Regions from separate parts of the Anoxybacillus sp. ST4 genome, predicted to be linked through region 1. Evidence: predicted binding sites of a transcription regulator. Region 1 holds the regulator's gene; each other region holds the start of a gene.

The links. The regulator Rex, encoded in region 1, represses fermentation and respiration genes when NADH is low (regulators of the CRP and FNR family bind a similar motif). The targets are predictions, from matches to a motif close to TTGTGAAATATTTCACAA.
Region 2: the regulator Rex is predicted to act here: its motif matches at 4,286-4,303, upstream of K1I44_RS00900 (TIGR04053 family radical SAM/SPASM domain-containing protein).
Region 3: the regulator Rex is predicted to act here: its motif matches at 3,997-4,014, upstream of K1I44_RS01605 (L-lactate dehydrogenase).
Region 4: the regulator Rex is predicted to act here: its motif matches at 4,329-4,346, upstream of adhE (bifunctional acetaldehyde-CoA/alcohol dehydrogenase).

What each region holds. Positions count from the first base shown of each region.
Region 1 is NZ_JAHZOE010000039.1:4,208-12,507, reverse strand. Features, by position in the region: gene K1I44_RS14100 (NCS2 family permease) at 1-221, opposite strand, end outside; purine riboswitch at 337-438, opposite strand; gene guaA (glutamine-hydrolyzing GMP synthase) at 522-2,042, opposite strand; purine riboswitch at 2,136-2,237, opposite strand; gene K1I44_RS14090 (DUF6944 family repetitive protein) at 2,365-2,904, shown strand; gene groL (chaperonin GroEL) at 2,913-4,529, opposite strand; gene groES (co-chaperone GroES) at 4,601-4,885, opposite strand; gene K1I44_RS14075 (CPBP family intramembrane glutamic endopeptidase) at 5,111-5,848, shown strand; gene K1I44_RS14070 (YdiK family protein) at 5,845-6,018, shown strand; gene K1I44_RS14065 (redox-sensing transcriptional repressor Rex) at 6,028-6,663, opposite strand; gene K1I44_RS14060 (ABC-F family ATP-binding cassette domain-containing protein) at 6,891-8,300, shown strand, end outside.
Region 2 is NZ_JAHZOE010000001.1:150,378-158,677, reverse strand. Features, by position in the region: gene namA (NADPH dehydrogenase NamA) at 1-543, opposite strand, end outside; gene proI (pyrroline-5-carboxylate reductase ProI) at 615-1,436, opposite strand; gene K1I44_RS00920 (MBL fold metallo-hydrolase) at 1,877-2,824, shown strand; gene K1I44_RS00915 (SDR family NAD(P)-dependent oxidoreductase) at 2,821-3,606, shown strand; gene K1I44_RS00910 (iron-sulfur cluster biosynthesis family protein) at 3,621-3,935, shown strand; gene K1I44_RS00905 (CDGSH iron-sulfur domain-containing protein) at 3,967-4,173, opposite strand; gene K1I44_RS00900 (TIGR04053 family radical SAM/SPASM domain-containing protein) at 4,361-5,476, shown strand; partial or broken gene K1I44_RS00895 (MFS transporter) at 6,144-6,872, shown strand; gene K1I44_RS00890 (NarK family nitrate/nitrite MFS transporter) at 7,011-8,300, shown strand, end outside.
Region 3 is NZ_JAHZOE010000001.1:268,360-276,659, forward strand. Features, by position in the region: gene K1I44_RS01585 (spore germination protein) at 1-177, opposite strand, end outside; gene K1I44_RS01590 (hypothetical protein) at 298-1,158, shown strand; gene K1I44_RS01595 (rhomboid family intramembrane serine protease) at 1,129-2,682, opposite strand; gene K1I44_RS01600 (hypothetical protein) at 2,718-2,903, opposite strand; gene K1I44_RS01605 (L-lactate dehydrogenase) at 2,980-3,930, opposite strand; gene K1I44_RS01610 (5-formyltetrahydrofolate cyclo-ligase) at 4,091-4,660, opposite strand; gene rpmG (50S ribosomal protein L33) at 4,715-4,864, opposite strand; gene K1I44_RS01620 (sugar phosphate nucleotidyltransferase) at 4,945-7,329, opposite strand; gene K1I44_RS01625 (hypothetical protein) at 7,474-7,791, shown strand; gene K1I44_RS01630 (endolytic transglycosylase MltG) at 7,788-8,198, shown strand; gene phoU (phosphate signaling complex protein PhoU) at 8,234-8,300, opposite strand, start outside.
Region 4 is NZ_JAHZOE010000004.1:161,599-169,898, reverse strand. Features, by position in the region: gene K1I44_RS05225 (spore germination protein) at 1-941, opposite strand, end outside; gene K1I44_RS05220 (FAD-dependent oxidoreductase) at 938-2,452, opposite strand; gene K1I44_RS05215 (transcriptional regulator) at 2,593-3,876, shown strand; gene K1I44_RS05210 (hypothetical protein) at 3,967-4,194, shown strand; gene adhE (bifunctional acetaldehyde-CoA/alcohol dehydrogenase) at 4,370-6,973, shown strand; gene ybaK (Cys-tRNA(Pro) deacylase) at 7,050-7,532, shown strand; gene K1I44_RS05195 (TrmH family RNA methyltransferase) at 7,551-8,267, shown strand; gene pgmB (beta-phosphoglucomutase) at 8,260-8,300, shown strand, end outside.

The DNA.
Region 1 (8,300 bases):
CCCATTAATAGCGATCCGACCGCCGCCGCAATGGCCGTTGCTGTAAATACCGCCCCTTGATCCATTCTCATTTCATTTGGCAAATCTGGCACTGCACTTAATGATAAAATCGAAGGATTGACAAATAAAATGTACGCCATAGATAAAAATGTCGTTAAACCGGCAATAATTTCCCTCTTATAGTTTGTGCCAAGCTCATCAAATTGGAAATACTTTTTGATCACTTTTAGTCCCTCCATATGTTGTAATAAAAAGAAAAACGCTTCTAGCAAACTACCAGAAGCGTTGACTATGATGCATAATGCACGAACATAGAGAGGAACCAAGCAGATTCCTCTCCCCCACATTACCCATCGTAGTCAAGCTATTTACGGTAGCTTGGTAGAGACTCCCGAGCCATATTCTCGAGATTATACGATGTATCCTCTATTTATTTTACACATACATTCTAACAATCGACTCCGATAAAGTCAATATTAAAAACGAACATTTTTTACGTAAATATTTTTTTTGTTCGTTTTTTACTCCCACTCAATAGTTGCCGGCGGCTTGCTTGTAATATCATACACGACACGATTGACATGAGGCACTTCGTTGACAATACGTGTAGAAATTACTTCAAGAACATCCCAAGGAATGCGCGCCCAATCCGCTGTCATACCGTCAATCGAAGTGACTGCACGAATACCGACCGTATAATCATACGTGCGCGCATCACCCATTACACCGACGCTACGAATGTCAGGTAGAACCGTGAAGTACTGCCAAATTTCACGATCAAGCCCTGCTTTTTTAATTTCTTCACGTAAAATGGCGTCTGATTCACGAACAATCTCTAACTTCTCTTCTGTCACTTCCCCTAGTACGCGAATACCAAGTCCAGGTCCTGGAAAAGGTTGACGCCATACAATTTCATCCGGAATACCTAATTCTGTACCGAGCGCTCGCACTTCATCTTTAAAGAGCGTATTCAATGGCTCGATTAATTTAAACTTCATATCTTCTGGTAAACCACCGACATTGTGATGAGATTTAATCGTTTGGGCTGTTGCTGTACCGCTTTCAATAATATCAGTATACAACGTACCTTGTACTAAAAATTCGATGCCATCTAGCTTTGCTGCTTCATCATCAAAAACGTAAATAAATTCATTTCCGATAATTTTTCGTTTTTGCTCCGGGTCACTTACACCTTTTAATTTATTTAAAAATCGTTCCTTTGCATCTACTTTAATGACATTCATATGAAAGCCTTCGCGGAACGTTTTCATCACACTTTCCGCTTCTCCTTTACGAAGCAAACCGTGGTCAACAAAAATACATGTCAACTGATCACCGATTGCCCGATGGACGAGAACTGCCGCCACCGATGAATCCACACCGCCACTTAAGGCGCAAAGCACTTTTTTATCGCCGACGAGTTCGCGAATTTTACGAACTTCGTGATCAATAAAACTTCCCATCGTCCAGTCGCCTTTGCATTCACAAATTTCAAATACGAATCGCTTCAACAACTCATTACCATATACGGAATGACGTACTTCAGGATGAAACTGAACAGCATAAAACTTTCTCGTTTCATCGCTCATCGCAGCGATAGGGCAAGATGGGCTTGTCGCATCAACAGTAAACCCTTCCGGCGTTTTCGTCACTAAATCTCCATGACTCATCCAAACAATTTGCTCCGTCGGTAAATCACTAAACAATTGCGACGGACGCTGCACCGTAATCGTTGCCTTTCCGTATTCTCGATGCGTCGCTTTTTCTACTTTTCCGCCTAAATGGTGTGTCATCAGCTGCATACCATAACAAATACCTAAAATCGGAATACCTAACTGAAAAAGCGCTGGATCGCACGTAAACGATTGTTCATCATACACGCTATTTGGTCCACCCGAAAAGACAATTCCTTTTACATTCATTTGTTGAATTTGCTCGGCCGTAATCGTATGTGGATGCAGCTCGCTGTACACACCAAACTCACGAATGCGGCGCGTAATTAACTGATTGTACTGACTCCCGAAATCTAAAACGACGATCATTTCCTGCTGACTCAAACGAAATCACCCCATCTACATATAATAAAAAAGCTAGCATTCATACCCCGCATAAAAAAACGAAGGCAGAATTCTAGCAATATAGAACACTGCCTTCGTAGTCGGGTCATTTACGGTGTCCCGGTAGAGACTCTCGAACCATATTATCGAGGATATACGAAGGTGCGCATCTTAAATTTTAGTCCATTCTACCAACTTCGTTCCTCATCGGTCAAGATATCGTCTTTTTTATTAAATTTTCTAACAATTAACCGAACAAAATGACTTGCATATGATATACGAGCAAAATGAACGTAGGAGAATGAGTATGGATCCTCAAATGAGAACTCTGTTTGGTTCATTTACCCAAGCTTTAGGCACGGTCACATCAGCTGTTGGAAGCATTCCTTCTTTAAGTGAGAAAAAACAGTTCGCTCTTGATTTGTGGGGAAACGTACTGCAAGCCATCGGAAATGCCTTAGAAGCAGACGATAAAACATCCAATGTACTAGGTACATATGGAAATGGCATTCAATCCATTGGGAATGTGACAGTTGTCGCTGCCCTATTAAGCAAAGAAGGAAAGCGTCTAGAGATTACAGGAAACTGGTTACAATCGTTAGGCGGACTCCTTTCATTCGCAGATGATTGGGGAAGTGAACAATCATCTCCATTAAGCCCCATTGGAAATGTACTTCAATCAATTGGCAACGCCCTACAAGCGATCGGCGGAATATATGAGGAGCGAGGAAATAAGGAAGAAGGGCAGTCGATCAGCATCGCAGGCGCATGGATTCAAGCGGTTGGTTCTATTCTTTGTTTTTTAAATGAATTAAAGGAAAAAACTACCCCATCGAAAGTGGGGTAGTCGTCTTATTACATCATGCCGCCCATGTCAGGCATGCCAGGTGTGTTTTTGTTTTCTTCTGGTTTATCAGCAACAACCGCTTCTGTTGTTAAGAACATAGCCGCAACAGATGCTGCGTTTTGAAGCGCAGAACGAGTTACTTTTGTTGGGTCAACGATACCAGCTTCAATCATATCAACCCACTCGCCAGTTGCTGCGTTGAAACCAACACCAGCTTTTTCTGTTTTTAAACGTTCAACGATAACAGAGCCTTCTAAACCAGCGTTTTGAGCGATTTGGCGAACAGGCTCTTCGATAGCACGAAGGACGATTTTCACACCAGTTGCTTCGTCACCTTCTGCTTCGATCGCTGCAACTTTGCTGTAGACGTTCATTAACGCTGTACCACCGCCGGCAACGATACCTTCTTCTACCGCCGCACGTGTTGCGTTCAATGCGTCTTCGATACGTAATTTACGCTCTTTTAGTTCAGTTTCAGTTGCCGCACCAACTTTAATAACCGCAACGCCACCAGCTAATTTCGCTAAGCGCTCTTGTAACTTTTCACGGTCAAACTCAGAAGTTGTTTCCTCTAATTGAGCACGGATTTGGTTGATGCGTGCTTGAATGTCTTCCGCACGGCCAGCGCCACCAACGATCGTTGTATGTTCTTTTGTCACAACGACTTTCGTTGCACGACCGAGTGAAGCAATCGTTGTCGATTTTAACTCACGGCCTAACTCTTCTGTAATGACTTCACCGCCTGTTAAAATCGCGATATCTTGAAGCATCGCTTTACGACGGTCACCGAAGCCAGGCGCTTTTACTGCAACAGCTGTGAATGTGCCACGAAGTTTGTTTACGACTAATGTCGCAAGCGCTTCGCCTTCTACATCTTCAGCAATGATTAATAATGGTTTGCCTTGTTGAACAACTTGCTCTAATACAGGAAGAAGTTCTTGAATGCTTGAAACTTTTTTATCTGTAATTAAGATGTATGGGTTGTCTAATACAGCTTCCATTTTGTCAGAGTCTGTAATCATGTATGGAGATACATAGCCACGGTCAAATTGCATACCTTCCACAACATCTAATTCTGTCGTGAAGCCTTTAGACTCTTCTAATGTAATCACACCGTCTTTACCGACGCGTTCCATTGCTTCTGCGATTAATTGACCAACTTCTTCGTCAGCCGCAGAAATTGCTGCAACTTGAGCAATGGAGTCTTTTCCTTCAATTGGTTTAGAGATCGCTTTTAATTCTTCTACCGCAACCGCAACAGCTTTTTCAATACCTTTGCGAATACCCATTGGGTTCGCACCAGCTGTTACGTTTTTCAATCCTTCACGAATCATCGCTTGCGCTAATACAGTCGCTGTTGTTGTACCGTCACCAGCAACATCATTTGTTTTGCTTGCTACTTCCGCAACAAGCTTTGCACCCATATTTTCAAACGGATCTTCTAACTCGATTTCTTTTGCAATTGTTACACCGTCATTTGTAATTAATGGAGAACCGAACTTTTTCTCTAATACAACGTTACGACCTTTTGGACCTAATGTTACTTTTACTGCATCGGCTAATTTATCTACACCGCGTAACATCGCACGACGAGCTTCTTCGCTGAATTTAATTTCTTTTGCCATACATCTTACCCCCTTGATGATAATTTTTTGTTAAGTATTTTTGTATGCTTTATATGTTATCAGGCGAACGATTAACCAATCACAGCTAAAATGTCGCTTTCACGCAAGATTAAGTACTCTTTTCCATCATATTTTACTTCTGTGCCCGCATATTTTGAGAAGATGATGCGGTCACCAACGCTTACTTCTGGAGCTACGCGCTCACCATTATCAAGAATGCGACCTGAACCAACTGCCACAACTTTTCCTTCTTGTGGTTTTTCCTTCGCTGTGTCTGGTAAGACAATTCCGCTCGCTGTTTTTTCTTCAGTTTGAATTAATTCAATGGCAATACGATCACCTAGTGGCTTCAACACGGCAAACGACCTCCTTAATTAGATTTTCGTTCCGTTATTAGCACTCATCATCATTGAGTGCTAACACACTTATTATATTAATGAACTTTTTTCAATTTTGCAAGTAGGAAGTTAAAAATTTTTCATTAAATAATTCCCTCTTTCATTATGCCTTTCCTTTCGAATTTCATACAAAAAATATGGTAAAATGAAAAAGTACTCATTTTGCCAAAAGGGGTTGAACACGTGAAAAAGCAATATTGGTATGTCATTATTACATACATCGCCATGCAGTTATCTAGTTTAATTGGCGTTCCTTTGCTTGCACATAGCGGGTTTGTTGACACATCAAATAAAGAAATCGCCCTATCCATTGCCTCGGGTTATTGGGCTGTCATTAGCTTCTCGATCGCTTTTCTTTTCGTTCTTTATTTCATGAGAGAAGATATGAGATACTCATATGATCGCCATCAAGCATCTATCGGAACGTCAATTTTTTGGGGAATTGGGGGATTTTTTCTTGCTCTTTTCGCTCAAGGCATCGCAGCAAATATTGAGATGCACGTATTTGGCGTCGAGATGGGGTCCGAAAATACGAAGCGCATCGTTGAAATGGTAAAGCTAACACCAGCGCTTATGCTCGTCACTTCGATCGTCGGACCGATTTTAGAAGAAATCATTTTTCGAAAAATTATTTTTGGAACGCTGTATCAAAAATATAACTTTTTCTTATCAGCGGCTGTCAGTTCCCTTTTATTTGCTGTCGTTCATTTAGAGTTTGAACATTTGCTTCTTTATGCAACGATGGGATTCGTATTTGCTTTCTTATATGTCAAAACAAAGCGTATCCTCGTACCTATTGCAGCACATGTACTGATGAACACATTTGTCGTTGCCATTCAAACGTTATTTGCTGAAGAAATTGAAAAAATAATGAAGGAAGCAGAACAAATGCAATTCGTGATTTGGGGGCTGTTTTCATGAAGTCTGAGCCGTTATTTTACTTTTTGATGGGCATTTTATTCACTTATTTTGCTGTCGACAGCGCTGATGATGGCATTTGGGACGTCACAACGATGTTATTTATCCTTATTGCTACATTAGATTTTGGAACAGCTATTCGTTCTTTATTGAAAAAAACCTCCCGCTCATGAACGGGAGGTTTACTCATTTCCGTAATGTTTCAAAAAGTAAACAAGTGACTGCAATTCGACCGCTAAATCAATATGATGAACGCGAATGTGTTCAGGCACATGCAGGCGAGCAGGCGTAAAGTTTAAAATTCCTTTAATGCCTTTTTGGACAAGTCGATCGGTAATCGGTTGGGCAACTTGGGCTGGAACGGTTAAAATCGCTACCGTAATCCCACCTAGTTTTTCTTCCAATTCATCTAAATGATAAACGGGAACGCCCCCTACTTCCGTTCCGACTTTATCTGGATCGACATCAAACGCCATCACGATTTTCGTATTATTATTTTTACTAAAATTGTAGTTCAAAAATGCCGTTCCTAAATTACCAACCCCAAATAACGCTACTTCTGTCGTTTCATCTTGATCCAACGTTTTTCTGAAAAACGACAGTAAATAATTCACATTATAACCGTATCCCTTTTTTCCAAGCGCACCAAAGTATGAAAAATCACGGCGAATCGTTGCTGAATCGACTTTTACGGCTTCACTTAACTCCGCTGAAGATACACGCTGCTTTCCTGATGCATGCAAGTTTTTCAAAAAACGATAATACAACGGTAGTCGCTTTGCGGTCGCCTGCGGAATTTTTGGTTGTTCATTATTCACGAGTCAATCCCCCACATTTCCTTTCACAAATAGTTAGCGCTTTCATTTTTCTCTCCTATACGTCTGAAAAGTTCTCCCCACTTTTAAACTATACACTATTTTTTTCATTCTGTCTTTCCTTTGTAACCTTTATTATTATTTTTGTCAAATTTGTTATTCGCACACTAGTGTTGCCGAACATCAAGAAAGTACGTTACACTATCAAAAGAAGATTGAGGTGAAGAATGATGATCATTTTACAAGTAAATCAACTATCCAAATCATACGGGGCAGAACAAGTTTTATCAGACATTAAGCTTGAAATACAAGAAAAAGACCGTATTGCGTTAGTTGGAAGAAATGGTGCAGGAAAATCAACATTATTAAAAATCATTGCCGGCCAATTGTCATATGACACGGGGGAAGTGATAAAACCGAAGCACGTAACAATTGGTTACTTAGACCAATATACCGGTTTGCACGCCCATCGCTCTATTTGGGAAGAAATGCTTGATGTGTTTGCCCCCCTTCAACAAATGGAAAAACAATTACGTGACCTAGAACAACAAATGAGCTTGCACGGTGCCGACTATGAGCGCTTACTTGAGCATTACGACCGTTTACAAACGGAATTTAAAGAAAAAGGTGGCTATCAATATGAAGCCGATATTCGTTCTGTGCTTCATGGTCTCCGCTTTTCTCAGTATGACTACACAACAAAAGTATCCACGTTAAGCGGTGGACAGCGAACGCGGCTAGCGCTCGGCAAACTGCTTCTAGCTAAACCAGATTTGTTGATTTTAGACGAACCAACAAACCATTTAGATATGGAAACATTGCAATGGCTTGAACAATATTTAAAAAATTATGATGGGGCCATTCTTATCGTCTCACACGATCGCTATTTTCTTGACCAAATCGTGACACAAGTGTATGAATTATCACGCACAAAAATAAAAAAATACGTTGGAAACTATACAAGTTATTTACAACAACGGGCGGAACAATTTGAACAACAATTGAAACTGTACGAAAAACAACAAGAAGAAATTTCAAAATTAAAAGATTTTATTCAACGAAATATTGCCCGTGCATCGACAACAAAGCGAGCTCAAAGCAGAAGAAAACAACTAGAAAAAATGAATATCATTGAAAAACCGCTCGGTGATGAAAAATCGGCATCGTTTCGCTTCGAAATTGAACGCCCAAGCGGAAATGACGTATTAACAGCTACCAATTTAGCCATTGGTTATGATCAAATCATCGCAACAAACCTCTCATTTCGTGTCACTCGCGGTGATAGCATCGCACTTATTGGGCCAAATGGAATTGGAAAATCGACTCTTTTAAAAACGATCATTAAGCAACTCCCTGTAAAACATGGGGAACTACGCTACGGAACAAATGTACAAATTGGGTATTACGATCAAGAACAAGCTCAATTAACATCGAACAAACGTGTCATCGATGAACTATGGGATGAAGATCGATTAAAGACGGAAAAAGAAATTCGCACGATTCTCGGAAACTTTTTATTTTCTGGTGACGATGTATTGAAGCCAGTGCAAACATTAAGTGGCGGTGAAAAAGCCCGGCTCGCTCTCGCCAAACTAATGATGAAAAAAGCCAACGTATTAGTGTTAGACGAACCGACAAAC
Region 2 (8,300 bases), on a different contig from region 1:
ATCCGTTCGTTTGTTTGTAAGAGGCGATAAAAACTCGTTAATGAGATAGCCGTGAGCAGCATGAATTTCAATGACGTCAAAATCAGCTTCCTTTGCTCGCCGCGCCCCTTGCTGAAAGGCGTGAATCGTTTCTTCAATTTCCGTTTTTGTCATTTCTTTTGGTGTGCGCATGTTGTCATCAAACGGAATAGGGGAAGGAGCAATGATTTCCCCAGAAACGGTCGCTTTCCGTCCGGCATGTGCAAGCTGAATGCCAATTTTGGCTCCTTGTTCATGAACGAGCGTCGTGAGCGTATGCAATCCACTTATATGGTCGTCGCTCCAAATGCCTAAATCGCGTGCCGAAATTCTCCCTTGTGGTGTCACGGCTGTCGCTTCGACAATAATAAGTCCGACTTGCCCGACAGCCCGCGTTGCATAATGAATGAGATGCCAGTTGTGTACCGTTCCGTCTTCACGATCACACGCATACATGCACATCGGCGACATGACGATGCGGTTTTTCAATGTGACGTCTCGTATCGTATATGGCGAAAAAAGCATACAACATCCCTCCGATCGTATTGTTTACAAAAATGATATCACGTACTGTTGGAAAAGAAAAACAATTTGCTTTATTGAACGGAGGAAAGAAGTGCTTCACCGAGCTCTTTTGATCGTTCAGTTGCTCGTTTAATGCAAGCAATCATTGCTTCTTGATAGCGGTATTGCTCGAGCACACCAATGCCTGCTTCAGTCGTCCCCCCTGGGCTTGTGACTTCTTTTCGTAAAATGGAAGGATGTTTGTTCGACGCTTTTAACATATGGGCGGCACCGATAATCGTTTGTAAAATGAGCTCTTTCGCAATATCGTGATCAAGCCCGATTTCATCGGCCGCTTTTTCCATTGCCTCCACTAAATAATACACGTAAGCAGGTCCGCTACCAGATAACCCTGTCACAGCATGCAAGTGCTTTTCATCAACAATCGTCACAATTCCGACCGTTTCAAATAACGTTTTTGCGATGCGCATATGTTCGTCCGTTGCGTATGCCCCTTGCGCTAATGCTGTGGCGGATTGTCCGATGGCTGCGGATGTATTCGGCATGGCGCGAATGACCGGGATTTGTTTCCCGATTAGCGATGTAATTGTATCGGTCGTCACTCCTGCAAGCAATGAAATAATAAGCTGTTGTTCACAAAAAGCATGTGCGATTGGCGTAAGACTTTCCGCAACATCTTTTGGTTTCATGGCTAAAATGATAATATCGGCTTCTTTTACCGCTTGTTCTTTATTCGTTTCCGTTCGCACCCCATACGTTTGTTGCATATACGTTAGTCGTTCCATGCGCGAGCGATTCGTTACGATCATTTGCTTTGGTTCATATAGCGTTTGTATAACTCCTGAAATAAGCGCTTCTGCCATCGATCCTGCTCCGAGAAACGTGATCGTCATTTTTTCTCCTCCTTATCTCCAAAATAAAAAGACCTTTCGTCCGATAAAGGACGGAAAGGTCTTTCATTTCCGCGGTACCACCTTTGTTGGCAGAAGTTATGCCCACCTTTTGTGCCGGTATCGTCGGCAAGACGGTTAGGTTTGCCTAACAGCTCATAGGGTAGGTTCCATGATAAAGAGGGTAATGAAACCTTTCAGCCTACGGGTTTCACTCTCTTGTTACCATTTATCATGTACTGGCCCTATTCATCGCTTCGCACATATATGATTTGCTTGCAATTATGCATGAAAAACGAGCGTGTTGTCAATAGGTTTCATCTAATTATTTTCTGAATTTTTTAATAAATAAATAAAAATAAATGACAAATAGAAAAAATAAGTGTAAACTGATAAACAGACGAGACGGAAAATTATGATGATATAATGAAGGAGCTAGAACGATGGAACAGTTGCATCGCATTGTCGTTCCAACGCCATTTGCCGTTGGAGATGTGAACATGTATATTCTTGAAGGAGAGCGATTAACGCTCGTTGATGCTGGGGTGAAAACGGAGGAAGCATGGAACGTTTTCGTTCGTGAATTGCAGAACATCGGCTACCAACCGACAGATATTGAACAAGTCATCATTACGCATCACCATCCAGATCACGTCGGTTTACTTGATTATTTGCCGCCGTCACTTCCTGTTATCGGGCATCGCAAAGCTGCGCCTTGGATTGCGAAAGATGCTGCTTTTTTTTCGTGGCACCAACAATATTTCGAACAATTTTTAATCGAGTGTGGCGTTGGTGAAGAGGGTGTGACGAAACTAGGAAACTTTCGGCGTTCTCTTCGCTTTTCGTGCGAGCGCTCGCTCACACAAGAAGTAAAAGAAGGGGATATGATTGAAGGTTGGACGGTCATCGAAACGCCAGGTCATGCGCAAAGTCACATCGTGTTGTATCGTGAAGCGGACGGTGTGATGATCGGAGGCGACCATTTGCTAGCAGCGATTTCATCTAATCCGCTGTTAGAACCTCCTGCGATTGGTGAAAAGGAACGACCGAAGCCACTTTTGCAATATAATGATTCATTAAAAAAACTACTCCAGTACGACATTACAACAATTGTTACGGGACATGGGGAAGATGTGACGGATGTCGCACCGCTTATTGACAAGCGGCTTGAAAAACAAAAAGAACGTGCACAGTACGTGTGGCAACTGTTGAATGAAAAGCCGATGACGGCATTTGACGTATGTCGGGCGCTTTTCCCGACTGTATATGAGCGAGAGTTTTTGTTGACGATGTCTGAAACGATTGGCCAACTGGACTATTTAGAGGCGATAGGTGCAGTGAAAAAAGAAAAAGATGATCAAATATATATGTACGAAGCGGTGAGATCATGAAACTGGAAGGGAAATACGTTGTTATTACAGGAGCATCGAGTGGCATCGGTGAACAAATCGCATACGAAGTAGCTAAACGCGGAGGAATACCTGTATTGCTCGCACGTTCAAAAGAAAAGCTAGCGCAAATTGCGCAACAGATTGAACAAACGTACAGTATTTCTTGCCTATATGAGCAATTAGATGTTAGTAACGTCAAAGAAGTAGACGATGTATTTGATCGCTTGCTCACCTCGATCGATGTCCATATTCTTGTCAATAATGCTGGTTTCGGCGTATTTCGATATGTTGAACAGATTGATCTTTCGGAAGCGAAACAAATGTTTGATGTCAATGTGCTCGGATTGATCGCTTGTACGAAAAAAGTGTATGCGCATATGCTGGAAAAACGATCGGGTCATATTATTAATATCGCATCGCAAGCAGGAAAAATTGCCACGCCAAAATCGAGCGTATATGCGGCGACAAAACATGCTGTGCTCGGATTTACAAATAGCTTGCGAATGGAAGCGTCCATGTATGGCATTTATGTGACGGCTGTAAACCCTGGACCAATCGAAACGAACTTTTTTACCGTTGCTGATACGTCTGGGGAATATGTAAAAAACGTAAAGCGATGGATGCTCCGCCCGGAATTTGTCGCAAAGCGCATCGTTGATGTGATGCTTACCCCTACGCGCGAAGTGAACTTGCCGTTTTGGATGCATATGGGAAGCCGTATATATCAACTATTTCCATCGCTCATTGAAAAAGTCGGCAAACAAGCATTTTTAAAAAAGTAAGAGAGGTTGAAATGATGAACGTGACATTGACAAAACGAGCGATTGAACATCTTCGTCGTGTTCAAGGAAATAAACATGTGAAACTCATATACGATACAGATGGTTGCGGATGTGCCGTAAATGGAGTGCCTGTTTTGTTGCTCATCGATGAACTAGATGAGCATGATGTAGCGATCGAAACAAACGATGTGCCCATTTGGATGGAAAAACATCAGCTCATTTTTTTCGATGATGAAATGACGATTGACGTTGTCGATGGGGCAGGGTGTTTTCAATTAAAAAGTCCAAATCAAATATTGAATCCGCGCATGTCGCTGGTTGAGCGCTAAAAAATAAAAAAGCCCGGAATAAAAGCCGGGCTTATTCGTTTTTCGGCGCGCGAACGACCGATTCAAATTTGCCTTTATGGGCTGCATCACAAAACGGCATGTTTTGTGAGAGCCCACAACGACAGAGAGAAAACGTTTCTTTTGTTTCAAACTTGTTTCCTTCCATATCAATTAATTCGACATCGCCGGTTACACGAAACGAGCCATTATCCATCACTTTAATTTGCACTTTCCCCATATATTCCACCTCCTTGTATACCTTATATCGTATATACTATCTTATTTCATATTGGAAATGCAAGGACGTACATGTTTGTCTGAATAGTGACAAGATAGCTACATTATACTTTTTGTGATAAATATCACATGATCCCTCTCCACCTTTTTGTACAATGGGAAGTAGTGATTGAATCGGAGGGATCAAAATGCGTGATTTTCATCAAAATCCATTTATCGTTATATGGGAGTTGACGCGAGCGTGTCAACTCAACTGTCTTCATTGTCGGGCCGAAGCACAGTATCATCGCGATCCGCGTGAATTAACGTTTGAAGAAGGAAAACAATTGATTGATGACATTTATGAGATGGATCAGCCTCTTCTTGTGTTCACAGGTGGCGATCCACTGATGCGTCCAGATGTGTACGACATTGCTAAATATGCGATTGATAAAGGACTTCGTGTATCGATGACGCCAAGCGCCACACCAAACGTAACGAAGGAAGCGATCCGAAAAGCAAAAGAAGTGGGGCTTGCCCGTTGGGCGTTTAGTCTAGATGGGCCAGATGCCCAAATTCATGATCACTTTCGTGGCACATCCGGTTCGTTCGACTTAACAATGAAAGCGATTCAATATTTACACGAGCTTGACATTCCAATTCAAATTAATACGGTTATTTCTCGTTATAATGTTCATGTTCTTGATGAAATGGTGCAACTTGTTGAAAAGCTTGGATGTGTGCTGTGGAGCGTATTTTTTCTCGTACCGACAGGCAGAGGGAAAGAGACGGATATGATTTCACCCGTTGAGCATGAAAAAGTGTTTCGTTGGCTTTATGAAACGAGTAAACGTGTACCGTTCGATATTAAAACGACTGCAGGACAACATTATCGACGCGTTGTATTGCAACAAAAAATGCGAGAGCAACAAATTGATCAAGTTATTCGCTATGAAGACGTGCTAATGAAAGGGATGACTGGGCAAGTAGATGGTTTAGGGCGCGCCCCAAAAGGAGTAAACGATGGTAATGGCTTTGTATTTATTTCCCATATCGGTGACGTATATCCGAGCGGATTGTTGCCTGTAAAAGCAGGAAATGTACGCGAACAACCACTATCGCACATTTATCGCCACTCGCCAATTTTCAAGCAGTTAAGAAATCCAGATGGATATAAAGGAAAATGTGGTGTATGTGAATTTCGCTATGTTTGTGGTGGATCGCGTTCGAGAGCGTATGCGGTGACAGGCGATTACTTAGCGAGTGAGCCATATTGTATTTACATTCCGAAAGCGTGGCGTCAAAAAGAAAAGGTCGGCGAATAGCCGACCTTTTCCTACATGTGCGCTCGGCATGGGTGCAATCTATAGGGTGAAAGTCCCGAACTGCGAAGGCAGAAGTAGCAGTTAGCTTAACGCAAGGGTGTACGTGGTGACACGGAATCTGAAGGAAGCGAGCGGCAAACTTCCAGTCTGAGGAACACGAACTTCATATAAGGCTAGGTATCATTGGATGAGTTTGTATGACAAAACAAAGTCCTTTCTGCCGAAGGTGATACAGAGTAAATGAAGCAGATAGATGGAAGGAAAGATTGCACTCTTACCCGAGGAGGTCTGATGGATACGTGAAGTACGCTTCATAACCTACTTAGTGATAAGTAGCTGAACCATCAGAAGTCAGCAGAGGTCATAGTACGAATCTGTCTAGAACGACTCGGAAGGACTGAACAATCAAGAGAAAATAGCCCTTGGCATTCAGTACGTCATGATGAACACAGAAAACACGGTACCTCCCAAGAGTATAAATGCTAGTTTAAGAATGTACAAAAGTGATTGGATAAGAATGTACAAAAGTGATTGGATAAGAATGTACAATTTTGATTTTAACATGCATACTGATTTCGAGGTGAAATGGTGTGCATGTAAATTTGAAAATCACAATAGAGATTGAAATTCATAGTTTATCAGATTTGCCAAAATTTAAAACCCTTGTGGAACGGTCTTGGCAATGTTATTTGGACCGCGTCTTGCTGAAGCACATGGATGGAACAGTGTATTCGGATTAGCGCTCATTCCTCTTATTGTTGCATTTATTGTATTTATCCTATTTGCGAAAGAATGTCCGACAGCGGTAAAACCAACGAAAATGTCAGAATATACACGAGTAATGAAAATGAAAGAGACATGGTTGTTTAGCTTCTTTTACAGCTTATCTTTTGGTGGATTTGTAGGAATGACGAGCTATTTAACGTTATTCTTTTTTGATCAATACGGGGTTGACAAGGTGACGGCAGGGGACTTTGTGACGCTTGTCGTATTTGCAGGAAGCTTTGTTCGGCCAATTGGTGGATATTTGGCGGATAAATACGGCGGGATGAAATTGCTCGTTTGGTTATTTACTGGTGCGACTGTCACATTAACGATTGTTGGCATGCTTCCACCTGTCTATGTCGCGTTAGCGCTTTTATTTGTTACACTTATTTTTTTTGGTACAGCGAACGGAGCGTTATTCCAAGTCATCCCTAACGTATTCCCGAAAGAAGTTGGATTATTAACAGGTTTTGTTGGAGCTGCCGGCGGGTTAGGAGGGTTCTTTTTACCGAATATTTTAGGGATGTTTAAGCAATGGACGAATTCATATTCGTACGGATTTTGGTGGATTGCAGCGACGATGCTCGTTGCGATGCTCATTATGAGACGACTGCGCAAAACGATCGCTTAAATATCATTTTTTAACATTGTATGAACATTTCATAATATGTGATGCACATCACATTCTTGTTTATACACTTTCTATATGATGAAAGTACAGCAATGATTTTTATAATTATATACTGTCAAAAAAGGAGAGACGATCGTTATGAGTCAAACATTGAAAACGGCTTCAGATTATGCTGAACGAAAAAGTCGCATCGGTTCGTACTGGAATCCAGAAGATCCTGAATTTTGGGAAAAAGAAGGAAAAAAACATGCTCGAAGAAACCTTTGGATTTCTGTTCCAACGTTAATGCTTGCATTTATTGTTTGGCAAATTTGGTCTATCGTTGCTGCCCGATTAAATGATATTGGATTCCAATTCACGCAAAGTCAATTGTTTACGTTAGCTGCTGTCCCTGGACTTGTCGGTGCGACGCTACGCTTCATTTACACATTTGCAGTCGGGAAATTTGGAGGAAGAAATTGGGTTGTTTTCTCGACAGGGGTGTTGCTCATCCCAGCCATTGGGGTTGGTTTAGCGGTACAAAATCCGAATACACCGTACTGGGTTATGTTGTTGCTAGCTGCCCTCTGTGGACTCGGTGGTGGAAACTTTTCATCTGCATTAGCGAATATTAGCTTTTTCTTTCCGAAAAAAGAAAAAGGGACAGCGCTCGGTATTAACGGCGGCCTTGGAAATATGGGAGTATCGGTCGTTCAGTTCGTCACACCGTTAATTGTGACAGTCGGTGTATTTGGGGCGATCGGTGGTGAACCACAAGTACTAGCAGATGGTTCAAAAATTTGGTTACAAAACGCTGCGTTTATTTGGGTCATTCCGATTGTGTTCTTTACGATTTTAGCATATTTCGGTATGGATAACTTACCAAATGCAAAACAATCTGTATCAGAGCAGTTTGTCATCGTAAAAAGAAAACATACGTGGATTATGACATGGTTGTATATCGCAACGTTCGGTTCGTTTATTGGATATGCGGCAGCGTTTCCGCTTTTATTAAAATCACAATTTCCAGAACACGTCTCGCTTGCCTTTTTAGGGGCATTTTTAGCAGCTTCATTCCGTCCAGTCGGTGGTTGGTTGTCTGATAAGCTAGGAGGGGCGCGCGTAACAAACTACGTCCTAATGACTATGGGGCTTGGCGCTGCTGCGGTCATGTATTTTACAACTGAAAAACATTTTATCGGATTTATTGTATCTTTCATGATCTTATTTATTGCTGCCGGAATGGGATCAGGGTCAACATTCCAAATGATCCCGATCATCTTCCCACCAAAAGAAGCAGCACCTGTTCTTGGTTTTACGGCAGCGTTTGCAGCGTACGGTTCATTCTTTATTCCAAAGCTATTCGGTTGGGCATCTCAAAACACAGGGACACCGATTACGGCATTTTATTTCTTTATCGCATTTTATGTTGTATCGGTTGTATTAAAC
Region 3 (8,300 bases), on a different contig from region 1:
CAATTTCATTAAATAATGGAGAATATCATCTTTAACAAACCCGTCAATCATAAATAATGCCATGTCTTTTCCCGCATAATGCACATCTAAATAAATGACGTCAAAGCTTTTCTCAACGCCAAGTTTTGTTTTCATATATGCTACGTTTTCCGAAAGACGCGAGGATACTCGTTTCATTGCGATCACCTACTTTACATTTACTACCACCCATCTTTGACATATCCATATTCGTTCATACATATTTCGTATAGCATGCACATACATTTTTACAAATGTAAGCTTGACCGGAGGAATGCGATGAAACGTCTATCATTACTATTTATCTTGTTGTTTGTATTTGTCATCATCGTTCAAATGTTTGAACGACCTGCGCGTGAAACGATTATGTTTTTCCCGATTGATCCGACCGTCCGCTTTACGAATGCTCAAACAAAATTATCGCTACAGCCAAAAAAGAAAGAAACGCGTTATGTGATCGACTGGATTGTCACTTCATCACTTGATCGAACAGCCTACTTGCGCCAAGATATTTCCATGCTTTTCGCGAATGGACGATTAATAGCTACACAATCAAAATGGAAAGAAAAAGGAAAAAATCTTATTCAACAAAAACATGTTGAACAAAAAGGGAGTCGACTGTTTCAAGCGATTTCGTATCATCAAGGGGAATTGCATAATGGCGATGATATTCGAAGCAGTCAAAAAATGAGCGGAGATTTGTTGTACGTCATTGACTCTTCATTCGCCCCGCTTCAATCGTTTCGCAAACCGATAACAAGCGAACAAAAAACGTGGGCAAACACATTAAATAAACAAACGCAGACGATCGTCAACAAAGCTGCCAAACAGATGAACGACATCCTACAAACAGACGAATATTATCATCTATATTTGACCGAACTTGTTCAATATAACGAACAACCATTTATGGATTTAACAACAAATGAAACGGAAATAATGATCGGAAATTTATGGGAAGGACTATACAAAAATTATTTTTTAGGCATAAAAAAACAGAACGGTTCGATTGAATCACCAATCGGCAGCACCGTTCCGCTTATTTTAATAAAAAAAGATTACAGCAAGCTGCTTGTTATCACAGAAACAGCGGATGGAGAGCTCGTCATATTAAAGCAGCTGCTCGAGTTCACGCAATAGCTGCTTATATTGACTGTCATCTGGCTGAAGCTGCAATGCACGTTCTACCGCTTGCTTTGCTTTTTCGTAATTTTTTTCTTCCGCATACAATAGTGCTAAATAGTAAAATGCTTCATGAAAACGTTCATTTTTTTCGATGGCATCGTATAAATATTGTTTCGCTGCATCATAATCTTTTTGTTGAATACGAATGTACGCACGTAAAAAGTCAGCCTTATACGCTTCCGCATCTCGCGGATGAATGAGTGCAAGCATTCGCTCTGCCTCTCCATACTCACGCTCGTCAATATATTGCTTTGACAAGGCAAGAACGAGCTGTGCTTCGTCCGCTGGCGGCCGTTGAAAACCAATATATAAACAGGTAGCGGTAACGATTGCAGTCAACAAAGCCGCTAGCCACTGTCCAAGACGAGGGCGCTCTTTCGGAAGATGAACGATGCTAGCAGCTAAAAATCCGCCGACCAAACCACCGATATGGCCAGCATTATCAATATTTGGGACGACGAAACCAAATGCTACATTGATTCCAATGACCGTTAACACATTCATTCCGATTGTTCTAAAAAATAAATGTGGATGAACTTTTCCAAAATAAAGAAGCGCCCCAAAACATCCGAAAATCGCGCCAGATGCACCAGCAGATACTGATGGCGAAAACAAAAAACTAGCGAGTGAACCGGCAAAACCAGCAAATATATAAATGAATAAAAATCGGGACGAGCCGTACAATTTTTCAACGAGCGGACCTAAATAATATAGCGCAAACGTGTTCATAATTAAATGCAAAAAACCGATATGTAAAACGATTGGCGTGAAAAATCGCCACCATTCTCCTTGCAAAATAAGAGGGTTGAATTTCGCCCCATATTCAATAAGCGTCAACGTATTTGTACTTCCGCCATTTAACTCTAAAATGAAAAACATCGCGATTTGCAACGCAATGAATACATACGTCCATCTTGCTTTTCCACGCTCAAACATGCGCCGTTCGTTTTCATACATTTGCTCAGCGAACGATAACACATGTTTTTTAAATGATTGCAGTTCATCGTATAAAATCGGAGAATCGTCAGGTACATATACTTTCATTGATTGTTGAAACCGCTCACAAAGCTCATGCAAGATCGGGTACATATTGCCTGCATGCATGACGAATGTTTCTATATGCACTCGGTCATTTGTTAACGAATGCTGCACATGTAATTCCCAATCGTCGACTGGAGGATACATCATCACATATATGTTAATGACATGAAGCTGGCGACGAAACTGTTTCCTTCGCCACTCATCGACAGCAATAAGCGCACGTTGTATATCGCGTTTTAACGATATGCCCCAATCGATGTCCGCGCGAACGAGGCGAACGAGGGGCGCTTTTCGCTCGCGCGTGGACTGTAGCCAAGCTTCTCTTTCGTCAGACGACAAATAAACGATTTCATGATCTGCTTTTAAAAGTTGGAACATCATTTGCCAATATACAAAATCAAAGCGAATGCTCAACCTTCCCTCTCCCTTCGCTATCATACCCCTCTTTTACCATACTCTTTTACAAAGCGCAACTATTTGTACTTTTGTAAAAATAATGTGGGCATAAGGCGATGGCGAATGAACGGAATAGACATCCCCCATTGTACAAGACGCTTTCGAACAAATTCCCGTTTCAATACTTCATTCAGTAACCGATAGCGAAACCGATAAAGAACTAGTACGGCAAGTAAGGTGAAAATCCATGTTCTTCCATTCAATATGATCAACCTCCTCGTTTTTACCGTTCCCTTTTCAAAACGAAATTATAAAAAGGTTGCCTCATGATGAGACAACCTATTGTAATCCAACACGCTTCATAACATCTTTTAATACAGTTGCTGAATGAGTAAATTTTTCCTTTTCTGTCTCATTCAATTGCAATTCGACAACTTCGCGAATGCCGTTGCGATTGACGATCGCAGGTACACCAATGTATATATCGCTTTGTCCGTATTGACCTTCTAAATAAGCGGATACGGTAAGAACGCTATTTTCATTTTGTAAAATCGCTTTTGTCAAACGAACGAGACCCATAGCAATTCCATAATATGTCGCACCTTTTCGCTCAATAATTTGATATGCTGCGTCACGTACATTCACAAAAATTTGATCCAAATCTTCTTGTTTATATTCAGATTTCTCCTTCATCATATCAGCGATTGGACGGCATCCGATGAACGCATGGCTCCAAACCGGCAACTCTGTATCTCCATGCTCACCAATAATATAAGCATGCACATTGCGTGTATCGACATGAAAATATTCACCTAACAAATAACGAAAGCGAGCTGTATCTAAAATCGTACCTGAACCGATAACGCGCTCTTTTGGTAAACCTGAAAATTTCCATGTAGCATATGTCAAAATATCAACAGGGTTTGTCGCAACGAGAAAAATACCATCGAATCCACTCGCCATCACTTGATCAATAATATTTTTGAAAATTTTCGTATTTTTCTCCACCAAATCTAGTCTTGTTTCCCCCGGCTTTTGATTTGCTCCAGCTGTTAACACAACGAGATCTGCATCTTTGCAGTCTTCATAATTTCCAAACCAAATTTTCGTTGGCGACGGAGCAAACGGCATGCCGTGGTTTAAGTCCATCGCGTCTCCTTCTGATTTTTCTTTATTGATATCAATAAGTACTAGTTCTTCTGTTACCCCTTGGTTTAACATCGCGAACGCATAACTTGAACCAACAAAACCTGTTCCGACTAAAACGACACGATTTACTTGATTAGACATTGTTCTTCCACCTTTCGTTTATGTTATTTTACAATATGTGCATTGTTTATCTGTTTCACACTTACATTGTACACTGTTTCACAAAGTTTATAAGGCATGAATTATTAACATTTTGTTAATTTTTTCACCTGTATGATATGAAAACGCTTATACTGTTTTGTTATTCGCTTTCACAAACGATAATTCCTTCATTCGTAATGACGATTTGAACAGGAATGTCATGTGTTTCGACCGGTAGGGTAGAAACAATTTGACAGTCGTACGCGAGAGAGACGGTATCGTTAGAAAAGTCTACTAAATATCGGTCGTAATATCCTCCTCCGTAGCCAAGCCGATACCCTCGGCGAACGAAAGCGAGCCCCGGAACAAATAACAGTTGTATATCGTGCTTTTGCACTTCTTTCGTTTTTTCTACAATCGGTTCATATAAATCAAAAAAAGAGCGTTCTGTTTGTTGAAACGAACGAATTTCTCGAAATACCATTTGTTTCGTCTGCACATCGCATTTCGGGATCACAACTCTTTTCCCCTCTTGCCATGCCCGTTCAATAATGGCCATTGTATCCACTTCGGTTTGCCGCGATATCGTTATGCCAATTACATGTGCTTTTTTCCAACTATGTTGCTGAAATAATATGTCGTGAATGATTGTTTCTTTTTTCTTACGCTCTTCTTTTGTCATATGTAAAATACGTTGTTTCATCTGTTGTCGCAATAATTTCTTATCCATTATCCTTCCCCCTCTTTCATAAAAAAATAAGCAACAGGAGAAAGTTCCTGCTGCTTACTTCGTTTCACGATGAAGCGTTGCTTTTTTGTCTCGTGGGCAATATTTTTTCAATTCAAGACGCTCTGTATTGTTGCGCTTGTTTTTTGTTGAAATATAGTTGCGTTCGCCGCATTCTGTGCATGCTAACGTAATATTTACACGCATCGTTCTTTCCCTCCAAACAAAAGTATTGTAATCACACCTTTCCATCATATCATTTTTTTTAAACAAATTCCATATGAATTTTATACGTTTTGATATTGCCGAATTTTCTTTATATAGTATTTCGTATATTCTTTTGCCTTTTGAGCATTTGCCGCTTGTGAATAAATGGTCAACGTCGGTTCATCAAGCTTCGGTAAAATTAACGTCCATGCCCCGTCTTCGTGATATACTTTCATTCCATCTGTAAAATCAACTTGTTTATCGCCTTCATCTTCTAGCAACTTGCGCATCACAGCAGCACGTTCGTTCCACGGACAGTAAACGTGACGACAAGATAAATGGATTGTCGGAATAGACGACAAAATGGCGCGGAGGGAGCAACGTTCAATCGCTAACAAGTGCAACAATTGTATGCACGCATATAATCCATCAAAATAAAAATGGAACGGTTCATGATGAGCAAGCAGCAAGTCTCGTCTCGTATTTTTGACATAAGTCATCTCGCCATGCAAACGTTCTGCCAGCGTATGCAAAACGGACGGCGCCCAAGAAGGAACTGCTACTTTTTTCGTTTCACTAAACAAAAGGGATACTAATACATGTAAAGAGATGACTTCTTCATTCGTCAAAACGACCCCTCGTCCGTCAAAAACGCGAAAACGTTCCCCAAAATGATGGAACACAACCGCGAAATGAGCTTGTGTCTTTTCTACTTCATTTTTCATATGTTCGTCGTCCCCATTTGCTGTCCAAATCACTTCGATAGGAAACGACTGAAGCGTACGTTCAATCACTTGTCGTAATAAAGGGGAACTGCATACAACGACTTTCAATGGATCTAATGAAGAAAAAGACATTAATTGCTGCAATGCGCGAACGTACATGTGATCGTCTTCTTTTTGTTTCATTGATTGACCAATTTGCTCTGTTAGCACGTAACTCATTTGCTCATACCCTATTTTCTGTTCAATCGCTTGCTCCACTTTTCGATCGACCGGATACCCATATTCATCATGTATATCGATGATTACTTCGTCATGTTCATTGATTGTGATAAATATGCCCCCATCATAGCGTCTATTAGCAATGATGTAACGAAAAGATGGCAAATATGCTCCATCATATACGTTTGTATCTAGCCCATACATGTGCAAACATTGAGCAAATAACATGCCGATCGTTTTAGAAAGCGGATGGTCATCAAAACCGATTAATATACAGCTTCCCCTTTGATATAAGTTGCTATATGCTGATGCAAGCTGCACAATGAGTGACGGCTGCGCATCAGCTGCCCGTATTTTCATTCCCTGCTCACTAAACGATGTTTTCATCTGTCTTTCTTTCCATACGATTGATTCTTTTACTCTCGTTTTTTCAGCAATCGTTTTATTCGGCCAAATTTTTGCTAAAGGCTGCACCTTTACCTTATTTTCTAATTTACATTTCGCTCCGATGACCGCATAATCAAATATTTCATTTTTTTTGCCGATATACACATCGTTCGCTACGATCGCCCCACGCAATTCACTATGTTGATCGATATACACGTCCGACCAAACGATAGAGCGTTTTAGTGATGCATGCTTTCCAATAAATGAGCCGTCACCAATGACTGTATAAGGGCCGATCACGGCATGTTGATCAATACATACATCATCCCCAATGACAATCGGTCCTTCCAACTTTACCTGTTGTGCAATGTCGACCCGCTCACCGACCCATACGTCAGGAGCAATTTCCCTATAATGCGGCGAAATAAAACGATGAGCCATAAAGTCCATATGTGTTTGATGGTATTGTTCAATGACGCCTATATCGGACCAATATCCATCCGCTTGCCATCCGTATATCGGATATCCGTTTTGAATGAGATATGGAAAAACATGTTGACTAAAATCGTAAGGTGGATGTTCTGGCATATGATCGAAAATAGCTGGATGGCAAATGTAAATGCCTGTGTTAACTAAATCGCTACACACTTCATTCCATTTTGGTTTTTCTACAAAATGAATCATTTTCCCGTGTCGATCTGTTACAATTCCACCGTATGAAAGAGGAATAGCTTCATGATGCATAAGAACGGTAGCTATTGCTTGTTTGGAGAAATGGAAGTCTAATGCTGGCTGTAAATCAATCGTTGTCATTGTATCTGCGCTAATTACAACGAACGTATCGTCTAAAAACGATTGTGCATGTTTCACACTTCCTGCCGTTCCAAGTGGTACATCGTCTTCAAAATAATGAAGATGTACACCGAACCGCCGCCCGTCACCAAAATAGCGAACAATTTCGTCACTTAAATATTGAACAGTTACAGCAATATTTGTAATTCCATATCGTTTTAACCATTCAATACTATACTCCATCACTGGTTTGTTCATAACCGGGACGAGCGGCTTCGGAACATGGCAAGTTAAAGGGCGTAACCGCGTTCCTCTTCCCCCCGCCATAATGACCGCTTTCACAACATATCCCCCCCAAGTGAAAGCACACTTTTTTCCATCGTATCATGACAGCAATATTCGGACAATATACGAAAATTGTCGACATTACACGAAAATGATGCATGATAGCTACATTCTTATGTATAATAAAGTGGGGTGAAAAACATGATCGAATACACATTTATTGGACTTGTTTCTCTTGCTGTGTTATTATTGCTTATCTCTTTTTTCCAAAAAGACCGTGTAAAAGAAGTGGAAGAACAAGTAGAGCAGTTGACGCTGTCGACGATGCAGCAATTGTATGAAATAAAAAAGCGTGTCAAAGCGGTCGAAGAGGAATTGCTCGTCGGAATCGAGCCATTTTCCAATGAAGAACAAATATGGCGCTTATATAAGCAAGGATGGACAAAGGAACAAATCGCCCACAAAGTACATATGCCGATTGATGAAGTGAGCTTAACGATCGCGAGGAATGAACGATGAGAAACATAACTCGTGCATTTTCGGCTGGCATATTGTTCGCTACAACGATATTAGCTATCGTGTACCACGTTTATCACATGGGCGATACACATGTAACGAAACAACAATATGAACTAGTGATCGCTGAACGAAATAAACTAGCTGATGAGCTAGAAAAACTAAAAAAAGAAAAGAAAAACACGACACTTCCGCGAAAAGAAACGTACGTTTATACGTTAACGATCGAAAAAGGGGAAGCAAGCCGAGATATCGCTAAACGTCTCGAGCAAGCTCGCATCATTGATCACGCACAATCATTTTTAACATACCTTGATACACACCAGTTGACGCGCGCTGTTCGCCCGGGAACATACGTCGTCACGAGCGATATGTCTCATGAACAAATTGCACGACAAATAACAAAATAAGGATGTCCACGCACGTGCGAGGACATCCTTTTCATTTAGTCATTTAAATCGTAATGTTTCCCTTTTACTAAATAAAAGACGTTTTCAGCAATGTTTGTTGCA
Region 4 (8,300 bases), on a different contig from region 1:
AGCGGAATAATTTCGTAATGAAACGAAAGGGCCGCAATGTAAGCCGACGGTAAAAAAATCGCCATGAAAAAGGCAAGTAACCGCAAAAGTCGTAAAAACGAGGCGATCATCCAACGCGTACTATAGTCATCAACTGTTTGGAAGAAGGTAATAAACGTCATCGGTCCGATCATGACGCTAGGCGAACGATCAACAACGATGACGATGCGTCCTTGCAGTAGGTTGCTTACTGCTGCATCCGGCCGTTCCGTCAATAAAAATTGCGGAAATGGCGAAAAAGGATTATCTTCAATCAGTTGCATAAGTTCGCCTGTATTGACGATCGTATCGACGTCGATTTGCTCGATGCGATCTTTTAGTTCTTGTAGTACTTCGGGGTGAGCTACATCTTCTAAATATAAAATAGAGACAGGTGTGTGACCGCGTCTGCCGACCGTTGTCTCTTCAATTTTTAACTGTTGGTGCGGTAAATAACGTCGAATGAGCGCAATATTTTTTTCGCACGTCTCAATAAACCCTTGGTGCGATCCTTTCAGCGACGATTCCACTTGCGGTTCTGCAATGGCGCGTTGCGGCCATCCTTGTGTATCCAACAGCAATACGTGGTCGTCACCGTCTAGGAATAGTGCGGTTTCTCCTTGAAACACATGTTGAATGACGTGTTCCCATTTTGTCGTATATGATTTCGACCCGATCGGCAATTGAATGTCCGTAATCGCTCCAATTTGTTTCGTTTCAAATAAAAGCGGATCAATAATGTTATTGTTAATCGAGTTTTTATCGACGAGCGTATTGAGATATACGAGCAATGCTCTTTTTTTCGGCTCGCCAATCCATATATGACAATAAATGAGGTCGGGAGTTTTTGTGAAATAGTCACGCAACGTTTGTTCGTTCATATCGAGCGAGTGCGTGACGGTTTGTTGTATTCCGTTCATCATTCATCCCCTTTAAGCTGTTGAAGTGGTTCGATAGCTGGTCCTTCTAGCACTTTTCCAGTAAAACAGAAGCGTGAACCGTGGCACGGGCAGTCCCATGATCTTTCACTATTGTTCCACTCAAGTTCGCAACCCATATGCGTACACGTTGTATCGACGACATACAGTGTGCCTTGTTCATCGCGATAGGCACCTGCCCGTTTTCCGTCCACATTGACCACTGCCCCTTCCCCTTTCGATATGTCGCGCGGGGTACGAAGAGCATATTCGAGCTTTCCAGTTAAAAAATGTTTAGCGACATCGATGCCTTCTGTCAACAAACTGTTTAATGACGGGTCAGCGACAAATCGCGACGGAGTAAATAAATGCGCGTAACGATTTTCTTTTTGTAACGCTAAATCTGTCAAAAGACGAGCAGCGACCATACTTGTCGTCATCCCCCATTTTCGATATCCTGTCGCAACAAGAATGTGAGGGAGACTTTTGCGAATTGGACCGATGTATGGAAGATTGTCTAGCGTGACGAGATCTTGTGCCGACCAACGATATAGCACATGTGATAAATCAAACATATGTTCACTAAATACTTGTAACGCTTCATAGTGTTGAATCATGTTGATCCCTTGTCCGACTTTATGCGATTCACCGCCGATTAGAAGAAGTGGCTTGCCTTCCATCGTTGTGCAGCGAAGAGATCGCTTTGGTTCATTTGCGCTTAAATACATGCCTTGCAATCGTTCATGCGACTCGACTGCAATAACGTATGACCGTTCGGCATGTAAACGAGCAAAATAAAAAGAAGGATCAAAAAACGGAAAGTGAGTACAAATGATGACCGTATCGCACGTCATGGTAGCTCCGTTTTTCATCTTCACGACGGGTTGCGTTGTCGGTTCAATCTCGACCGCAACCGTTTTTTCATAAAACGATGCCCCGTATTTTACTGCAAGATCAACTAATGTTTTTATATAATGGAGCGGATGAAATTGCGCTTGGTTTCGCATCATGACTGCACCTTGGATGGAGAAAGGAAGCGACAGTTGATCGACATATGCCCCGTCGATGCCGAGCGTTTCATACGCTTTCCATTCCGCCTCAAGCTTATATAATTGCGTTTCTTCAGTCGTATACACGTATGCGTCTTCTACCGATAAGTCGCAATGAATATTATGTTCTTTTATGATGTGCAAAATCGATTGCAATGCTTCTTTATTTGCTTCGTAATATTGACGAGCACTATCCTCGCCAAAGTGGGCTATCAGTTCATGATAAATGAGATCATGCTGGGCAGTCATTTTTGCAGTCGTATGCCCTGTTGTGCCGTGACATAGCCGATCTGCTTCGATGACGGCGACACGCACGCCTTGTTTAGCGAGCAAATAGGCCGTCGTAATGCCTGTTATTCCTCCACCAATAATCGCTACATCTGTTTCAATCGGTTGTGTCAGAGATGGAAAAGACGGAATAGTTGTTGTTTGTAGCCAATACGATTGTGATAACTTTGGTAGAGACATGTTTTTGTTCCTCCATAACCATGTTTTTCTTAATTTTCCCCAAATCGAAAAGTTTATGATGAACATTTGCAAAGATGATAAAATGGAAATAGACGAGTATCGAAACGTTTTTATAACATAACGTAAGAGGGAGATCGAAAGTGAATAAAGATGCAAACATTCGTTTACAAGATAACGTGGTGTTAGAACATTACGGGCTTAATGAATTGCATTTAGAATCTGTTCGTCATTATCGCGAACAATTTGCGAAAGCAAAGCCAAACCATCCGTGGAACGGGTTAGAAACGAAAGATTTTTTATATAAAATTGGGGCGTGGGGAAAAATACGAGATACAAACAAAGAAGGGCTCACATTAGCAGGGCTCCTTATGTTCAGCGAAGAGCGAATGATTACAGAAGTTTTACCACAATACTTTTTGGAATATCGTGAGCATGACGACAATGATATGCATTGGACAAATCGTTTCACTTCACAAGATGGAACATGGTCGGGAAATATTTATGATTTTTATTTTAAAGTGATGAACGAGATGCAAGATGGATTAGAGAAAGAAAAAGAAGCGGTTCATGAGGCGCTTATGAACGCGCTCGTTCATGCTGATTATAACGGAGATGGAGGAATTATTGTTGAGCGCCAACAGTCATCTATACAGTTCTCAAATCCAGGGCTTTTTCGCATTCCTTTAGATCAAGCATATAACGGTGGGATGAGCCATTTGCGAAATCCAAATATATTTAAAATGTTTATTTACATTCATTTTTGCAAACGGGCTGGTTTAGGATTGAAAACGATCGAAACGATTTGCTTGCAACAGCCTGTCATTGATCAATACGATTTCCAGGAGCGGACGGTCATAACATTACCAGTTGTGTCCTTCCCAAAAAGACATAAACAAAACGACGATTTAGAAATGATATGTGATTGGTCGGAGCATGTAGAGTTAGCGGACTCCATAAATAACAACGAAAACTCCTACAACAACGACCTAAACTCCTATAATAGCGAGTTTGAGTCCGTAAATAAAGAGTTAAGTTCCTTAAATAACGAACTTAGCTCCGTTAATATAATAGATAAATCCTTAAATAAAGATCAGAACTCCGAAAATAAACCCGAAAGCTCCTTAAATAAATCGATCAACTCCGTAAATAACAACGAAGGAATGCATATCGATCAAGAGCTTTGGAGCATTGCTGGGATTGCACGGAAGAAAAAAAGACTTGCCCCGGCGAAGATGGAAGAAGTGATTTTGCAATTATGTGCCCGCCGACCATTAATGTTAAAAGAATTAGCCTACTTATTAGAAAGGACGCCAGACGGTTTACGAAACAATTATTTAGGAAAGTTATTAGCAGAAGGAAAAATGCGCTTAAAGTATCCAGACCAACCAAACCATCCGAAACAAGCATATATAACGAATAAGTAATATTCATGATTTGTTCAATATTTCACAATCTAAAAATAAAAAAATAATGTTACAATAATGGTAACAACAGAAAAGTTGAGGTGACAAAAGATGCTTATATGCGAATGGAGAGACTTTTCGACAGATGCAGAAACATACACATTGGAATTATTCGAAGAGATGATTGGCGATGAATTTGAAGCGATGATGTTTGAAGATAACCAAGATATTCCTTCTTATATATGGACGGTTAACTACGTCGTGATCGTTAAACGGAATACGCGCATGTACAACGATATTTCGTTTACGAAAATTCCGCGCAATCCCGTATGTGAGTAGCTGCTTCTTTTCCAAGAAGCAGTTTTCTTACAAAATATATTTGCTCAATATTTCACAAAGTTGACACACACAAACGAAATCCAATTCATTATAATAAAAATGTGAAAACAATCACATTTTTATTTTTGATTAACTTGTGAAATTTTTCACAAGAATAATTATGGGAGGGGCTTATATGGCTGTGGAGGAAAAAGTATTAGACCAAAAGAAGGAAGTTACAAAAATGATTGATACGCTCGTTGCTAATGCTCAAAAGGCGCTTAAATCGTTTCGTGATTACGATCAAGAAACGATTGATCATATTGTTAAACAAATGGCGTTAGCTGGGCTTGATAAACATATGTATTTAGCGAAACTAGCTATTGAAGAAACAAAGCGCGGCGTGTATGAAGATAAAATTATTAAAAACATTTTTGCGACAGAATATATTTACCATAACATTAAATACGATAAAACGGTTGGCGTCATCCGAGAAAATGAACAAGAAGGCATCATTGAAATTGCCGAGCCTGTTGGGGTGATCGCTGGGGTCACACCGGTAACAAACCCAACGTCAACAACAATGTTTAAAGCGCTCATTTCTATTAAAACGCGCAATCCAATCATTTTCGCGTTCCACCCATCCGCTCAAACATGCAGCAGTGAAGCGGCACGCATTTTACGCGATGCAGCGATTGCGGCGGGTGCGCCAGAGCATTGTATTCAATGGATCGAAACGCCTTCTGTCGAAGCGACGCAACAACTGATGCATCATCCTGGCGTTTCGCTTATTCTTGCGACAGGTGGAGCAGGCATGGTTAAAGCGGCATATAGCTCAGGAAAGCCAGCATTAGGGGTTGGACCTGGTAACGTGCCTTGCTATATTGAGAAAACCGCAAATATAAAACGTGCCGTGAACGATCTTATTCTATCAAAAACGTTTGACAACGGCATGATTTGTGCATCTGAACAAGCGGTCATTATTGATAAAGAAATTTATGATGCTGTGAAAAATGAGATGATCGCAAACAAATGTTATTTCTTAAATGAAGAAGAAAAGAAAAAAGTTGAAAAGCTCGTCATTAATGAAAATACGTGCGCAGTCAATCCGAATATCGTCGGTAAACCAGCATATGAAATTGCGAAAATGGCAGGCGTTGATGTGCCAGTTGATACGAAAATTCTTGTGGCAGAACTAAAAAGCGTCGGTCCGCAAGAGCCGCTTTCTCGTGAAAAATTAAGCCCGGTATTGGCGTGCTATAAGGTGAATAGTACAGAAGAAGGATTAAAACGAGCAGAAGAAATGCTCGAATTTGGCGGGCTTGGCCACTCGGCTGTTATTCATTCGGAAAATCAAGACGTCATTCTTGAATTCGGTAAGCGAATGAAAGTCGGAAGAATTATCTCGAACGCCCCATCTTCACAAGGAGCGATCGGTGATATTTACAACGCATACATTCCGTCATTGACGCTCGGTTGCGGTACGTTCGGTGGCAACTCTGTTTCGACAAACGTTGGGGCGACACATTTAATTAACATTAAAAAATTAGCGAGAAGGAATGTAAACATGCAATGGTTTAAAGTTCCGCCAAAAATTTATTTTGAAAAATACGCGACACAATATTTAGCGAAAATGCCAAACATCTCGCGTGCCTTTATCGTTACAGACCCAGGTATGGTGAAGCTCGGCTATGTTGATAAAGTGTTGTACTATTTACGCAAACGCCCAGATTATGTGCATTGCGAAATTTTCTCAGAAGTTGAGCCGGATCCATCGATTGAAACAGTGATGAAAGGTGCCGACATGATGCATGCGTTCCAGCCAGACGTCATCATCGCGCTCGGCGGTGGTTCGGCAATGGACGCGGCGAAAGCGATGTGGTTGTTCTATGAACATCCGAATACAGACTTCAATGGGTTAAAACAAAAGTTTTTAGATATTCGTAAGCGTGTATTTAAATATCCAAAACTCGGCCAAAAGGCGCAATTTGTGGCGATTCCAACAACGTCTGGTACAGGTTCAGAAGTGACATCGTTTGCGGTCATTACAGATAAGAAAAATAACGTCAAATATCCGCTTGCTGATTATGAGTTAACACCAGATGTCGCCATCGTTGACCCACAATTTGTTATGACGATGCCAAAACATATTACAGCAGATACAGGTATGGACGTATTAACGCATGCGATTGAGGCGTACGTATCGAACATGGCGAACGACTATACAGACGGATTAGCTTTAAAAGCAATTCAGCTCGTTTTTGAATACTTGCCACGCGCATACAGAAACGGAAACGATGAAGTCGCGCGCGAAAAAATGCATAACGCGTCAACGATTGCGGGTATGGCATTTGCGAACGCCTTCTTAGGCATTAACCATAGTTTAGCGCATAAACTTGGTGCAGAATTCCATATTCCGCACGGACGGGCAAATACGATTTTAATGCCGCATGTCATTCGTTACAATGCGCAAAAACCGAAGAAGTTTACAGCGTTTCCGAAGTACGAACATTTCGTAGCTGACGAACGTTATGCTCAAATTGCGCGCTTGCTCGGCTTGCCAGCAAAAACGACAGAAGAAGGTGTCGAAAGCCTTGTTCAAGCAATCATTAAGCTAGCGAAAGAACTCGATATGCCGCTAAGCATCGCAGCTACAGGTGTGAAAAAAGAAGAGTTTGAAAGCAAAGTCGAACAACTCGCTGAATTAGCGTTTGAAGATCAATGTACAACAGCCAATCCAAAATTGCCGTTAGTGAGCGACCTCGCTGACATTTATCGTCAAGCGTATAAGGGAGTGTAAGTGAATGAGGGGCGTCCCGTAAAGGATGTCCCTTCTTTTTGTTTATGGTACACTAATAGGGGAAAGCGAGGGACGGATGGTGAAACAAACAAAGACGAATGCTGTGCGCATGCTCGATCGCGCACGTGTGCCATATGAATTGCTCACTTATGACTATGCCGATGGGCAAATTGATGGGAGATCGGTTGCGAAAAAAATTGGACAACGTGAAGAGATTGTATATAAAACGCTTGTGACAAAAGGGACGAGCGGACAACTTTACGTGTTCGTCATCCCTGTCGCAGCGGAGTTGCATGTAAAAAAAGCGGCGGCTGTTGTTGGAGAAAAAAGCGTGCATATGTTGCCTGTGGGAGACATTGAAAAAATGACAGGGTATGTGCGCGGCGGTTGTTCACCAATTGGGATGAAAAAAATGTACGACACGTATGTTGACGAATCAGCTCTTGCGCACGAGCAAATCATTGTGAGCGCAGGAAAAATTGGCACGCAAATGAAGCTTTCTGTTCAAGACTTATTAAAGTTGACAAATGGGAAAACCGCACATGTCATTAAAGCGTAGGAGGGTTGTCGCGTGCGAATGGCAAAAGAGGAAGAACAGCAATGGTTAGCACAACGTATAGAAGAAGGATTGTTAACTGACGACAATCGCTTGCTTTGGGAAATGATTTTGCCAAGTCGCTTAAAGCGGATGTACGATGTGTTAAGCGAACGGACGAGGTATATTACCATTTTGACGGAAGCGGTAGACGACCCGCACAATCAGGCAGCGGTATTGCGTTCGGCGGAAGCGTTCGGTATTCAAGACGTTCATGTCGTTACCGGAGCGGCTCCGTTTGAGCCGAACAAATGGGTGACGCGACATGCGGACAAATGGTTAACGGTGCATAAACATTCATCAATTGAGCGGGCAATTCGCCATCTCCAACAAAACGGCTATCAAGTATATGCGAGCTATTTAGGGGAAGGAACAATTCCGCTTGAACAAATTGACGTAGCGAAACCGACAGTGCTTTTGTTCGGAAATGAGCATCGTGGGGTATCAGAAGAAGCGCTTGCTTTGGCAGATGGAAAGTTCGTCATTCCGATGAATGGATTTGTGCAAAGTTTTAACATTTCTGTCGCGGCAGCGATTTCCCTTTATGAAATCACGAAGCGGGCGAAACAAGTGGCAGGGGAGCGTTATCATCTGTCGCTAGCGGAAAAGAAAGAAATATACGAACATTGGATGAAGCTTTCACTTAGCCCACGACTAAGAAAAATGGTGGAAAGGAAAATGGGAGGACGCAATGATTGAAGCAGTGATTTTTGATTTAGATGGCGTCATTGC